Regions from separate parts of the Paraburkholderia sp. MM6662-R1 genome, predicted to be linked through region 2. Evidence: predicted binding sites of a transcription regulator. Region 2 holds the regulator's gene; the other holds the start of a gene.
What was found. Region 2 encodes HrcA, which represses chaperone genes, less so after heat shock. Its sites were predicted from a motif close to TTAGCACTCNNNNNNNNNGAGTGCTAA; they were not measured.
Positions count from the first base shown of each region.

Region 1: the regulator HrcA is predicted to act here: its motif matches at 3,768-3,794, upstream of rpoH (RNA polymerase sigma factor RpoH).

Region 1 covers NZ_JBNDLV010000001.1:2,179,088-2,186,401, forward strand. Annotated here, with positions in the region: gene ybiB (DNA-binding protein YbiB) at 1-938, shown strand, start outside; partial or broken gene OKW39_RS10270 (2-isopropylmalate synthase) at 1,320-2,306, shown strand; gene OKW39_RS10275 (nuclear transport factor 2 family protein) at 2,504-2,887, opposite strand; gene OKW39_RS10280 (acyloxyacyl hydrolase) at 2,929-3,501, opposite strand; gene rpoH (RNA polymerase sigma factor RpoH) at 3,856-4,791, shown strand; gene cydP (cytochrome oxidase putative small subunit CydP) at 5,208-5,468, shown strand; gene OKW39_RS10295 (cytochrome ubiquinol oxidase subunit I) at 5,458-7,050, shown strand; gene cydB (cytochrome d ubiquinol oxidase subunit II) at 7,085-7,314, shown strand, end outside.
Region 2 covers NZ_JBNDLV010000001.1:1,875,674-1,882,987, forward strand. Annotated here, with positions in the region: gene grpE (nucleotide exchange factor GrpE) at 1-402, opposite strand, end outside; gene OKW39_RS08885 (hypothetical protein) at 765-926, shown strand; gene OKW39_RS08890 (RNA-binding S4 domain-containing protein) at 898-1,305, opposite strand; partial or broken gene hemH (ferrochelatase) at 1,314-2,385, opposite strand; gene hrcA (heat-inducible transcriptional repressor HrcA) at 2,567-3,586, opposite strand; gene OKW39_RS08905 (NAD kinase) at 3,797-4,699, shown strand; gene recN (DNA repair protein RecN) at 4,766-6,433, shown strand; gene glnE (bifunctional [glutamate--ammonia ligase]-adenylyl-L-tyrosine phosphorylase/[glutamate--ammonia-ligase] adenylyltransferase) at 6,539-7,314, opposite strand, start outside.

The sequences.
Region 1 (7,314 bases), 300 kb from region 2:
CCTGGGCCCGATTCATCAAGGAAATCGGCCGCGGCCCGAATGGCGCCCGCGCGCTGACCGCCGACGACACGCGCTCGCTCTACACCGCGATGCTCGACGGCCGCGTCGACGATCTCGAACTCGGCGCGGTGCTGCTCGCGTATCGCGTGAAAGGCGAAACCGCCGACGAACTCGCCGCGATGCTGGCCGCCGCGCATACGTCGTTCGAGCCGGTGCGGCTGCCGCACGGCGCGTTTCGGCCGGTGTCGATTCCGTCGTACAACGGCGCGCGCAAGCAGCCGAACCTCGTGCCGCTGCTTGCGCTGCTGCTCGCCCGCGAAGGCGTGCCGGTGCTGGTTCACGGCGTCACCGAGGATCTGGGTCGGGTGACGAGCGCGGAAATCTTCACACATCTGCGCATCGCCCATGCGCAGTCGCACGCGCAGATCGAAGCTGGACTTGCGGAGCGCCGCGTCGCGTTCGCCTCGATCGACGTACTGGCGCCCAAGCTCGCGCGCCTGCTCGCGCTGCGCCGGCGCATGGGCGTGCGCAATTCGACGCATACGCTCGTGAAGCTGCTGCAGCCGTTCGCACCCGCGGGATTGCGGCTCGTGAACTACACGCATCCGCCGTATCGCGACAGTCTCACTCAGCTGTTCGTCACGCATCCCGATGCGGCCGTCGGCGGTGCGCTGCTCGCGCGCGGCACCGAAGGCGAGGCGGTCGCCGATACGCGCCGCCAGGTGCAGGTCGACTGGCTGCATGACGGCATCTGCGAGACGCGGCTGCCGCACGAGCGCTCGTCGCCCGATGCGCCCGAAGTGGAACTGCCCGAAGCGCGCGACGCGGCGACCACGGCCGCCTGGATCGACGCCGTGCTGCGCGGCGAAGCGCCGGTGCCTGGCGCGCTCGAGCGGCAGGTCGAGCTGATCGTCGATATCGCGAAGACGGCGGCCTGACGGCCGCGGGTTGACAGGCCAACGCACGCCGTCATACATTTGGCCTCATGCGTTCCCTTCCGAACACCCTCCGAATTATCTCCGGCCGCCTGGCGCGGCCCCTATCGCTACGCCTGGCCTAAGTCTCGCGTAGCGCCGCGCGCTGGCAGCTCCGGTTGCCGTCGGCGGTCCTCCCCGTAGTTCCCGCAGTTTCGCTTCACCCCCGTCGTAGTTCTCCACAACCTGTCGTCGTTTGCATTCGTCCGTTTACCGCGCGGACGATGCGAGAGGATCACATGTACGTTGCATGGGCAGCATCCGCAGCGTGCATGCGTGAACAGTCGGCCAACCGCTCGACGTCCCCACCCTCCGCCGACGACGCCACGAATGAGGCACCTCACCATGTTGCGCAATCCCGCTGAAAAGTACCGCCCTTTTCCCGCCGTCAGGCTGACCGGCCGCAAATGGCCGAGTCGCACGGTCGACGCCGCACCCGTCTGGATGAGCACGGACCTGCGGGACGGCAATCAGGCGCTGATCGAACCGATGAACGCCGCGCAGAAACTCGAATACTTCGAGATGCTGGTCGCGATCGGTTTCAAGGAAATCGAAGTGGGCTTTCCGTCGGCGTCGCAGACCGATTTCGACTTCGTGCGCAAGCTGATCGACGAGCGACGCATTCCCGACGACGTCACGATCGAAGTCTTCGTGCCGTCGCGCGCGGAGCTGATCGCACGCACGTTCGACGCGCTCGAAGGCGCGCCGCGCGCGATCGTGCATCTGTACAACGCGATCTGCCCGTCGTTCCGGCGCATCGTGTTCCAGCAGTCGAAGGATGAGACCAAGGCGCTCGCCGTCGAAGGCACGGGCCTCATCAAGGAACACGCGCAGGCGCGGCCGGGCACGCGCTGGACCTTCCAGTACTCGCCCGAGACCTTCAACACGACCGAGCTGCCGTTCGCGCGCGAGGTGTGCGACGCGCTCGCGCAAACGTGGCGGCCTACGCGCGATCACAAGATGATCGTCAACCTGCCGGCAAGCGTCGAAGCGGCCACGCCGAACGTGTTCGCCGACCAGATCGAATGGATGCATCGCAACCTCGGTTACCGCGACAGCATCGTGCTGTCGGTGCATCCGCACAACGATCGCGGCACCGCCGTGGCCGCGGCGCAGCTCGCGCTGCTGGCGGGCGCGGATCGCATCGAAGGCTGTCTGTTCGGCAATGGCGAGCGCACCGGCAACGTCGATCTCGTCACAGTCGCGATGAATCTCGACGCGATGGGTATCGACAGCGGTCTGGATTTCTCGGATCTCGCGACGATCAGGCGCGTGGCGGAGCACTGCACGCGGCTTCCGGTTGCGGCGCGGCATCCGTATGCGGGACAGGTAGCGATGCGCGGCACGCGCGAGGCGCGCGACGCGGATGCCGATGTAGACGAGCACGGCGCAAACAGCCGCGACAAAGCTGGCGAATGCGTGACCGCGTGAATTCGCGTTGGGCCTCGAGCCTGCTGCAGCGGAGTGCACACCCGCATTCCGCTGCCGCTGGAGACGCGCTCACGAGGCGCGCCCGCCCGATGAGAATCTCACTCGAGCGCGCAACGGGTCGCCTGCCACGCGATCAGTCGCCACTGCCCGTCTTCGTGCGTGTGAATCGCGGTATAGGCAATCGGAAACAGGAGCGCGCCGTTGTTGGCCTCCATCTCGATCAGCGCGCGGCCCGTGACGACGTAGGTCTCGCGCCCGGCCGGCAAGACATCCTGCGACTGCACCTCGATTTGCCGATAACGACGGCGCCCCGCGGTGATCCCGTCGATGAACTGCCGCTTCGTCTCGCGCTTGCCATTCGTGTGGACGTAGCTCACGTTGTCCGCGAGCAGCGTGTCGAGCGACTGCCCATCGCCATCGACCATCGCGCGAAAACGCTCTCGCTCGAGCCCGCGAATCGCTTCGATCATCTTTGCCGCCATTGCAGAGCCCCTCGAACACCGCGAGCCGCAGGCGGCCACGGTCAGAAGTGATATTGCAAATATAGCTGGCTGAAATTTATACCAGGATTCGGCTCTTTGATACCGCCATTGGAGACATGCTGGAAGCGGTAGCCGGCGACATACTGCTCACGAGCGCCGAACTGCAGCCCGACGCCCGCCATCTCGGCGAACTGGAACGCGGTGCCCAACGTGAAGTCGGAAGAAATGCGCGGGCTGGTCAGCAGCCGGACGCCGGCACCCACCTCGATGAATGGCCGCACCGAACCCGACGACCTGATGAAGCGGATCACCGGCGTCACGCCGATCTCGCCGATGTTGTCGTGAACGTTTCCTTCATTGGTGTGCCACCACGCGACATGCGCCTCGCCGAGCAGCGCGAAATGCCAGTCGCCGATCTGCCACCAGGTCAGGTTTGGATCCCAGACCACGCCGAGATCGAGCGTCCTGACGTGATGGTCGCCGACGCCGGCGGCCACCTGCACGCCGAACTGCTCAGCTTGGGACGCGCCCGCCGCGCTCAACAGCAGAACGAGCAGAACGGCAAACGTGCTTTTTAGACTAAGCCCACGCACCACAAGATTCTGCCTGTTCATCCGCCCCCCATACTGCCGAGTATTAAGCGAGCGCCCCCTTTATTCCAGGCACGAATTCAGGAGCAAGTATTTCCCAGATAATGCCCATGATCAGCAATTATTCTCTTCAAAACCGGACGATATCAGTCAAACGTGAGCCTGCACCCGCTCCGGGCGGTACTTTCTACAGGTCCAACGCGCAGGGCAAATAGGGCGTATGATGGCTATCGGAAGTCAAAACTCAATAGGATTTTTGGGAACTCGGATACCCCTGCGACCTCTAAGTATTAGCACTCGGCAGATCTGAGTGCTAACATCCGTCGCTGGAGTCGTTTACTGAGTACGCAATTGTCTGATTCCAAAGGAGCTTCAAACGTGAGCCATGCAATGACCCTTCCGAGTACTTTGAGCCCGTCGTCGGCTAAGGCCGCTCCGGCAGGTGCACTGGCGCTCTCGCATTCCTCGCTGCTGTCCGGTCACCTGGGCAACATCGACGCCTACATCCAGGCGGTCAACCGGATTCCGATGCTGACGCCGGCGGAGGAACGCCAGTTCGCCACCGAATTGCGCGAACACGACAATCTGGAGGCGGCGCGCCGCCTGGTGCTGTCGCACCTGCGACTCGTCGTGTCAATCGCGCGTAACTACCTCGGTTACGGGTTGCCGCACGCCGATCTGATCCAGGAAGGCAACATCGGCCTGATGAAAGCGGTCAAGCGCTTCGATCCCGAGCAAAACGTGCGCCTCGTGTCGTACGCGATGCACTGGATCAAGGCCGAGATCCACGAGTACATCCTGCGCAACTGGCGCATGGTGAAGGTCGCCACCACCAAGGCGCAGCGTAAGCTGTTCTTCAACCTGCGCAGCCACAAGCAGGGGCTTGGCGCGTTCACGCCGGACGAGATCGACGGTCTCGCGAAGGAGCTGAACGTGAAGCGCGAAGAGGTCGCGGAGATGGAGACGCGTCTGTCAGGCGGCGATATCGCGCTCGAAGGTCAGGTCGAAGACGGCGAGGAGTCGTACGCGCCAATCGCCTATCTGGCCGACTCGCATAGTGAACCGACTGCGGTGCTGGCTTCGCGTCAGCGCGACCGGCTGCAAAGCGACGGCATCGCAAGCGCGCTCGACGCGCTCGATCCGCGCAGCCGCCGCATCATCGAAGCGCGCTGGCTGAAGGTGGCCGACGACGGCTCGGGCGGCTCCACGTTGCACGAGCTGGCCGACGAGTTCGGTGTCTCGGCCGAACGTATCCGCCAGATCGAAGCCAGCGCGATGAAGAAGATGCGCGGCGCGCTGACCGAATACGCGTAAAGCGTCGAAGCCATGCGCGCGTCAATTGTGTCCCGCCTATGACATAGGTAAAAACGACACGCGTTAATCGGTCGCGCCATTTAGCGACCATCGCGCTCAAGCCCCGCCCTCGCAAGACGGCGGGGCTTTTTCATTCTTTTCGCCCTTTCCTGCGTCCCCGCGGCCGCGCTTCGCGTCGGCCTATCCGCAAGCCGGCCTGCCGAGGCCGGTAAGCGTTTCTTGACGTATCGCAAGTCCGGTAGCAATACTGCACAGACGCGGCAAGTTTCGCGACGTGTTGCCGCATGGCTAAACCTGAGCGCGCGAGGTTCACCTCCTACAATCGGCATGCATTCGCCAGACTGCCAGACTGCCTGACGGCCAGGGCGGTCTGGATCCAGCCGGACTCACCGGCGTGAAGTCGTCTTCGACCGATCATGACCATAGCCCTGAATCGCAGCAGCACTGTCCGGTCGCGCTTGCGCGGCCGGTTCACCAGGTGGGTGCGCGGTCCAACGCTGGCGCGCGATATCGCCATCATCCTCGCCATCAAGTTCGTGCTACTGATGGCGCTCAAGTACACATTCTTCAATCATCCACAGGCGCAGCACATGATGCTGCCGCCTGAGCAGGTCGCGCAGGCGCTGCTGTCGGTGCCCGCCCCGCATCCGTCTCGAGGTGATCAACATGCCCGTTAGCGAAGTCGTAGAACTGTCGCGGTTCCAGTTCGCCATCACGGCGCTTTATCACTTTCTGTTCGTGCCGCTCACGCTCGGTCTCGCCTGGCTGCTCGTCATCATGGAATCGGTCTACGTGATGACCGGCAAGCAGATCTACAAGGACATGACGCAGTTCTGGGGCAAGCTGTTCGGCATCAACTTTGCAATGGGCGTCGCGACCGGCCTCACGCTCGAGTTTCAGTTCGGCACCAACTGGGCTTATTACTCGCATTACGTCGGCGACATTTTCGGCGTGCCGCTCGCCGTCGAAGGGCTGATGGCGTTCTTCCTCGAATCGACGTTCGTCGGTCTGTTCTTTTTCGGCTGGAACAGATTGTCAAAAATCCAGCATCTGATCGTCACGTTCTGTGTCGCGCTCGGTTCGAACCTGTCGGCGCTGTGGATTCTGATTGCCAACGGCTGGATGAACAATCCGGTCGGCGCGAAGTTCAACTATCAGACGATGCGCATGGAGCTCGACAGCATCAGCTCGGTGATCTTCAACCCGGTTGCACAGGTCAAGTTCGTGCACACGGTATCAGCTGGATACGTGACCGCGGCGATGTTCGTACTCGGCGTGTCGTCGTGGTATCTGTTGAAGCGCCGCGACACCGAGTTCGCGCTGCGCTCGTTCGCGATCGCCGCCGGCTTCGGCCTAGCGTCGGCGCTGTGCGTGATCGTGCTGGGCGACGAATCCGGCTATCGCACCGGTGAAGTCCAGCAGATCAAGCTCGCGGCTATCGAATCCGAATGGGACACCGCGCCCGCGCCGGCACCGTTCACGATATTTGGCATCCCCAATCAGAAAGAGCAACGCACCGACTATGCGATCCGTGTGCCGTACGCGCTCGGCATTATCGCGACCCGCTCGCTCGACGAACCCGTGGTCGGCCTGCGCGACCTGATCGCCCAAAACGAAGGTCGCATCAAGGACGGCATGCTCGCCTATTCGGCGTTGCAGCGGTTAAAGGGCGGCGACTCCAGCGACGAGGCGCATGCGGAGTTCGACAAGTACAAGGACGATCTCGGCTACGCCCTGCTGCTCAAGCGGTTCACGCCGAACGTCATCGACGCGACGCCAGACCAGATCGCCGCGGCGGCACGAAGCACGGTTCCGCCGGTGTTGACACTGTTCTTCTCGTTCCGCACGATGGTCGGCCTTGGCCTGCTGTTCCTCGCGACCTTCGTGCTCGCCTTCTGGTTCTGCGCGCAGCGCACGTTGCTGCTCGAAAGGCGCCGCTGGTTTCTGCGCTGGGCGGTCATCGCGATTCCGCTGCCGTGGCTCGCCGCCGAGCTAGGCTGGATCGTCGCGGAAATGGGCCGCCAGCCGTGGAGCATCGCGGGCATTCTGCCGACCAACCTGGCCGCGTCGACGCTGACGCCGCGCGATCTGTATCTGAGCATCGGCGGCTTCGTGCTGTTCTACACGGGGCTGTTCGTCATCGAGATCATGCTGATGTTCAAGTACGCGCGGCTCGGCCCTTCGTCGCTGCATACGGGCCGCTATCACCACGAGATCGGACAGCCGGTGACGCAGCCACTGTCGAACACGGCCGCATGACGCACCGCTGCACCGCCCCGGAGGAGAAACCCATATGGACTACGCAGCTCTCAGACTGATCTGGTGGGTGTTGATAGGTGTACTGCTGATCGTCTTCGCGCTCACCGACGGCTTCGACATGGGGGCGGCGATCCTGCTGCCGTTCATCGCCAACACCGACTCCGAGCGACGCATCGTCGTGAACACGGTCGGCGCGACGTGGGAAGGCAACCAGGTCTGGTTCGTGACCGCGGCCGCCGCGATGTTCGCCGCGTGGCCGCTCGC
Region 2 (7,314 bases):
GAGCGCGCCGTTCAACTGCCGCAGCGTGAGCTCGACGCCTTCGCGGACCTTCTGCAAGTCGTCGGACGAATGGGCGACGGCCGCCTCGAGACTGTCGACCACCGGCAGCAGATGCTCGGCGAAGCTCTCGATCGCAAACTTGTGCGCCTTGGCGACGTCTTCCTGAGCGCGCCGGCGCACGTTTTCGGTTTCGGCCTTCGCGCGCAGGAAGCTTTCCTGCAACTCGGCGATCTTCGCCTGAGCGTCGGCCAGCGCCTGCTCGGCGGCACCCTGGGCCGGTTCCGCGGGGGCGCCGGTGTCCGGCTGTTGAGCAGCGGCCCCAGCCGCCTCGGCGGCCTGGCGCGCGGCTTCGTCGGCGGGCGTGGGATTCTGGCTCGTCGGGTTCTCTTGCGTGTTTTCCATGTCGCTGAAAGTCGTTAAAAAGTAAAAGCCAAAGGCGGTGCAAGCCGTTCCGACACAGTACGATTCATGCTTTGCAAAATCGCGACACGCGTCTTCGCGCCGATCCGCCAGACCGGACCCCAGATGGGGCCTGAAAAAGCCGTTTCAAGCGGGTCGAGGGTTTTCGCACCACCGACGTGCAGGCGAAATGCGCCGTAACAAGCCTCAACGTGGCGCAATCAGATAGAGATTGAGTGCAGCCCGCAACTGACCTATTCTCCAGTCATGGAGCGGCAACGCCACGTTAACCCTAATCTGACGTAAGCGTTACCGACACCTGACAGTCGTTCCGATAGCCTGTTTCAGCCCATCAAGGGAGTACCGTGAAACTGACCTTTGCAATCGGGGTGGTCGCACTGGTACTGATCGCGGGCACCACGACCATCTGCATGTCCGGTGCGGTCAACGACCACACCACCGAGTACGGCGGCGCACACGCCACCGTGGAGCAGTTTCTCAATCCCCACCTGAAAATCTGTCGATAGTGCGCCGGTCGCGTTTGGTCGGTCGGCCGTGCAGCGCGGCGGCCGGCTCGTGGTAGACCTTGCGCCGTTCCTGCTCGACCTGCCGCTTCGCCTTGCTCTGCGCGGTTTCCACATAAAGCGTCTGCGCGACGCTCGCCGGACCGCGTACGTCGCATACGCCCAGCACCTCCACCTGCCACACGTAGCGCTCGATCTCGATTTCGACCAGATCGCCGACACGCACGTCCTTCGCCGGCTTCACGGCGACGCCGCCGATACGCACCCGCCCCTTGTCGACCGCCTCCGCGGCCAGCGAACGCGTCTTGAAGAAGCGCGCGGCCCACAGCCATTTGTCGATGCGCAGTTTCGCGCCCGGTTCGGTTGAAATGCGGTAGTTCATCTGCGTATTCAAGCTCCTGTCGTGTGCGGCACCGGCACCGCCTGCACGGGCCAGCCCTGCAGATGCTGCGCAACGATTTCGCCAAGCGCGGCAACCCACGGCTGCGACGCGTTCAGACAGGCGATCCGGTGAAACTCCTTGCCACCCGCCTGCAGAAATTCGCCGCGCCCTTCCATGCCGATTTCCTCGATCGTTTCGAGGCAGTCGGCGGTGAAACCCGGGCAAAACACGTCAGCACGCCGCACGCCTGCCGCGCCGAGTTCCTTCAACGTCGGCGCCGTGTAGGGCTGCAGCCATTCGGCATTGCCGAAGCGCGACTGGAACGTGATGCGGCATTCGACCGACGTCAAATCGAGCGCCTGCATCAGCAGCGCGCCGGTCTGCTGGCATTGCTCGTGGTACGGGTCGCCGAGATCGAGCGTGCGCTTGGGCACGCCGTGGAAACTGAGCACGAGCTTGTCGCCCGCCGCGAAATCGGGGCGGCCGTGCAGATGCCAGTAGTGGTGCACCTGTGCGGCGAGCGCCGCGATGTACGCCGGGGTGATCGGCGTACTGGCGCACGGTGCGGATTTCCGGCTGGTTGCGCATGCGCTTGAGCGCGGAAAAGGCTTCGTCGAACGCGGTCGCAGTGGTCGACGCCGAATACTGCGGATACATCGGCATCAGCAACACGCGCTCGGCGCCCGCGAGCTTCAGCTGGTTCAGCATTGCCGGAATGCCGGGCGTGCCGTAGCGCATTGCGTAGTCGACCAGCACCGTGTAGTCGTTCAGTTGCAGCAGATGGCGCAGGCCCTCGACCTGCTTTTCGGTGTGGACGCGCAGCGGTGAGCCCTCGGGCATCCACACCGCCGCATACTTCTTCGCAGAGCTGCGGCCGCGCAACGGCAGAATCAGCAGACGCAGAATGAGCTGCCACAGCAGCGCCGGAATTTCGACCACGCGAGGATCGGACAGGAACTGCGCAAGGTAGCGGCGCACCGCGCGCGGCGTCGGCGCGTCGGGCGTGCCGAGATTGATCAGCAACACGGCGACGCGATGCGACGTGGCGTTCTGTGAAGGCCGCTCGAGGTCGAAGCGCATAGGTAGCAGAAATCACCGCATTTTGCGGCGAGTCGATTCAATGGAGATTCATTATAGCGGCGCAGGTTCTGCCCGGCGCCGCCAGAGACCCCTGGCCATTCGGACGATTGGCAGACACCGCGCGTTCGCGCATCATGATCGCCACGGACTGCGATGACGACAGTTCCGCGGAGCCCGAGGACTACTGCTGGCTGAGCGTCATGGACAACAGCCGCGCGGTTATGTCCACGATCGGAATCACGCGGTTGTAGGCCATGCGGGTCGGTCCGATCACACCGAGCGTGCCGACGATCTTGCCGTTCACCTCGTACGGCGCGGTGACGACGCTCATTTCCTCGATCGGTACCAGATTCGATTCGCCGCCAATGAATATTTGCACGCCCGCCGCGTGACTCGACACGTCGAGCAACTGAAGGAGGCTGGTCTTCTGGTCGAACACATCGAACAGCTTGCGCAGGCGCGCCATGTCCGACGAAAGATCGGCGACTTCGAGCAGATTGCGCTCGCCCGAGATCAACACGGTCTCGCCGGTGTCGGATTCGTCGGTGCTGGCGGTGACGGCCGCGTGCATCAGCGAGGTCATGTCGCCACGCAGCTCGTCGATTTCCTCGCGCAGGCGGCGGCGCACCTCGTCGAACGAGAGGCCAGCGAAGTGCGCGTTGATGTAATTGGAGGCTTCCACCAGCTGCGAAGGCGAAAAGTCGCGCTGGGTGGCGAGGATGCGGTTTTGCACGTCGCCTTCGGGCGTCACGATGATCAGCAGAATGCGCTGGTCGGACAGGCGCATGAATTCGATCTGCTTGAACACGTGGCTGCGACGCGGCGTGAGCACGACGCCGGCGAACTGCGACAGATTTGAGAGCACGCTCGCCGCCGCGGCGACGATCTTCTGCGGCTCGCCCACCTGCAGCGTGGTCTTGACGGTGCGCGTCACCGCCTCCTCGTCGGCGGCGGATTCGACGGTCAGCATCGTGTCGACGAACAGGCGGTAGCCGCGTGGCGTCGGAATGCGCCCTGCCGACGTATGCGGACTGATCACGAGCCCCAGATCCTCGAGGTCCGACATCACGTTGCGGATCGTGGCCGGACTCAGTTCGAGGCCCGAATAACGTGACAGCGTGCGCGAGCCGACCGGCTGACCTTCGGCGATGTAGCGCTCAATCAGCGTTTTGAGGAGGGTTTGTGCGCGAGGATCTAGCATGACGAAAAATTTTAGCTCAATGGCATCGCAGCCGTGAGCGCCCGCGGCGCCCGCTCCCGGCGAATGCACCGCCGTCGGCGGGCTCGCATGTCATCGGGTCTTCACCATTCTAACGATAATCGCGACATACGCAGACGCCCTGCGTGCGCCGCCCCACAACCGGGTCGGTCTGCGGTTCTTTTCAGGCCCTACCTATGGTGTAATGCCGGCATGCAAGTGACCAGCCAGTTCAAGACCGTCGCGCTCGTCGGGCGCAGCAATACGCCAGGCATCGGCGAGCCGCTGACCGCGCTCGCCGCCTGCATCGCGAAGCTCGGCCTCGAAGTCGTGTTCGAAGCAGACACCGCCGCCGAAATCGGCGTGACCGACTATCCGGCGCTGCGTCTCGCCGAGATCGGCGCGCGCGCCGACGTCGCCGTGGTGCTCGGCGGCGACGGCACGATGCTCGGCATCGGCCGCCAGCTCGCGCCGTATCGCACGCCCTTGATCGGCATCAACCACGGGCGGCTCGGCTTCATCACGGACATTCCGATCTCCGACATGCGCGAGATCGTGCCGCAGATGCTGTCCGGCAATTTCGAGCGCGAGGAGCGCGTGCTGCTCGAAGCGCGCATCGTGCGCGACGGCACGCCGATCTACCACGCGCTCGCGTTCAACGACGTGGTGGTCAACCGCAGCGGCTTCTCGGGCATGGCGGAGTTGCGCGTGTCGGTCGACGGCCGCTTCATGTACAACCAGCGCTCGGACGGCCTGATCGTCGCGACGCCGACCGGCTCGACCGCGTATTCGCTGTCCTCGCAGGGGCCGATCCTGCATCCGCAACTACAGGGCATCGTGCTCGTGCCGATCGCGCCGCACGCGCTGTCGAACCGGCCGATCGTGCTGCCGGACGAATCGAAGGTCAGCATCCAGATCGTTTCCGGGCGCGAGGTGAACGTCAATTTCGACATGCAGTCGTTCACGTCGCTGGAGCTCGGCGACACGATCGAGGTGCGCCGTTCGCGCCACACGGTGCCGATGCTGCATCCGGTCGGCTACAGCTACTATGCGACGTTACGCCAGAAGCTGCACTGGCACGAGTACCCGTCGCACGAAGAAGACCCGAGGCCGTAAGCGGCACTTTGATTTCGCACGCCGCCGCGGCCGCCACCCGAATCCCAAGCTCACCCGACCACCTCCATGCTTCGCCACCTCTCGATACGCGACTTCGTCATCGTCGCCGCGCTCGACCTCGAATTCGACAGCGGCTTTACCGTTTTCTCGGGCGAAACCGGCGCCGGCAAATCGATCCTGATCGACGCGCTCGCGCTGGCACTAGGCGCGCGCGCCGAGGCGAGCGTCGTGCGCACCGGCGAGAGCCGCGCCGACATCACCGCGGAGTTCGAGACGCAAGCACAGGTCGATCAATGGCTCGACACGCAGGCGCTCGGCGCGGCCGACGACGGCCAGCACGGCGGCACCGTGATGCTGCGGCGGGTGGTCGACGCGAACGGCCGCTCGCGCGCGTTCATCAACGGTACGGCGGCCACGCTCGCGCAGCTGCGCGAGGTCGGCGAGATGCTCGTCGATATTCACGGCCAGCACGCGCACCAGTTGCTGATGCGCCCGGACGCGCAGCGCGAGCTGTTCGACACGCACGCGGGCCTGTCCGACCTGGCCGCCGCCGTCACCCGCGCGTGGCGCACGTGGCGCGACAAGGCGCAGGCCGTCGAGCAAGCGCAAACGCGCGATCGCGAGTTGCAACTCGAACGCGAGCGACTCGCGTGGCAACTCACCGAACTCGACAAGCTCGCGCCACAGCCGGGCGAATGGGAAGAAGTCAACACCGAGCATCGGCGGCTGTCGCATTCCGCGAATCTGATCGACGGCGTGCAGGGAGCGCTCGGCGCGCTGTCCGAATCGGACGACGCGATGATCACGCATCTCGGCTCGATCGTGTCGAAGGTGCGCGACCTCGCGGAGATCGACCCCGCGCTGAACGACGTGCTCGCCGCGCTCGAACCGGCCGAAATCCAGTTGCAGGAAGCCGCGTATTCGCTGAGCCACTACGCGCAGAAGCTCGAGCTCGATCCGGAGCGGCTCGCGCAGGTCGAAAAGCGCCTCGACGCGCTGCACTCGGCCGCGCGCAAATTCCGCCTGCGGCCCGAGACGCTGCCGGAAGAACACGCAGAGCGGCGCAAGCAACTGGCCGCGCTCGACGCCGCCGCCGACCTCGACGGCCTGCGCGCCGCCGAGGCGCAAGCGAAGGAAGTGTTCGTCGCCGAGGCGAAAAAGCTGTCGAAGGCACGCGCGAAAGCAGGCAAGGCACTCGGCGAGGCGGTCACGACCGGCATGCAGGAACTGTCGATGAAAGGCGGCAGCTTCGAGGTCGCGCTGGTGCCGCTGCCCGAAGGCGGCGCGCACGGGCTCGAGCAGATCGAGTTCCGCGTCGCCGGTCATGCCGGCGTGCCGCTGCGGCCGCTCGCGAAGGTTGCGTCAGGCGGCGAACTCGCGCGTATCAGTCTCGCGCTCGCAGTGATCGCGAGCGCGGCCAGCCCGACACCGACCCTGATCTTCGACGAAGTGGATACGGGCATCGGCGGCGGCGTGGCCGAAGTGGTCGGACGGCTATTGCATCAGCTCGGCGAGGCGCGCCAGGTGCTGTGCGTGACCCATCTGCCGCAGGTCGCCGCGCGCGGCGATCATCATTTCCAGGTCGCAAAGATGAGCAACGGCACCGGCGGCACGCTCAGCAGCGTGAGCTCGCTCGACAAGGCGAGCCGCATCGAGGAAGTCGCGCGCATGCTCGGTGGCCTCGAAATCACGGCGACCACGCGCAAGCACGCGAAGGAAATGCTGGCCGCCTGAAATTGCGCCGCGCATAGGCGGCCGCACACGGCTGAGTCGGCCTGGCCGGGACGTCACACCGATCCCGGCCGCGCATGATGCGCGACGCGAAGTGCGTGAGCGCCCTTACCCAAACACCCTCTTCCACAACGCCAGCACCGCCTCGCGCTCGGCCGCGACCAGCGCCGGATCGACCCGCGCCTTCTCCATCCCATCGAGCCGCAGCGTGTGCTGCAGCTTGCGATAGCGCCGATAGGCGGCGCCGACCGTCTCCGCTTCCGCTTCGCTCATCAGCCCGAAACGCGACACCTCACGCAGCAGCGCGATATTGCCGGTATTGCGGATCAGCTCGGGATCGCGCGCCGCATGCAGCAGCACCCAGTACTGCACGGTGAACTCGATATCGACCATGCCGCCGCGGTCGTGCTTCAGGTCGAACAGCGCCGGCGTATGGTTCGGGTGTCCCGCCTCGACACGCGCGCGCATCTCGACGATCTCTTTCGCGAGCGGCGCCGCTTCGCGCGGCGTCGTCAGCACCTGTTCGCGGATCGCCTCGAACTTCGCGCCGATCTCCGGATCGCCCCCGCAGTAGCGCGCACGCGTCAGCGCCTGATGCTCCCACACCCACGCGGTATTCGCCGCGTCGCCCTCGCGCAGCTGGTAGCGGCGGAACGCATCGAGGTCGGTGACGAGCAGGCCCGACTCGCCGTTGGGCCGCAGCCGCAGGTCGATGTCGAACAATGTGCCGGCGCCGGTCGCGGTGGTCAGCCATGTGATCAGACGCCGTGTGTAGGTTGCGTAGACGTCGGCGGCGGCATCGCCGGGATCGTCGTACAGGAAGATCACGTCGAGGTCCGACGCGTAGCCGAGCTCCTTGCCGCCGAGCTTGCCGTAGGCGATCA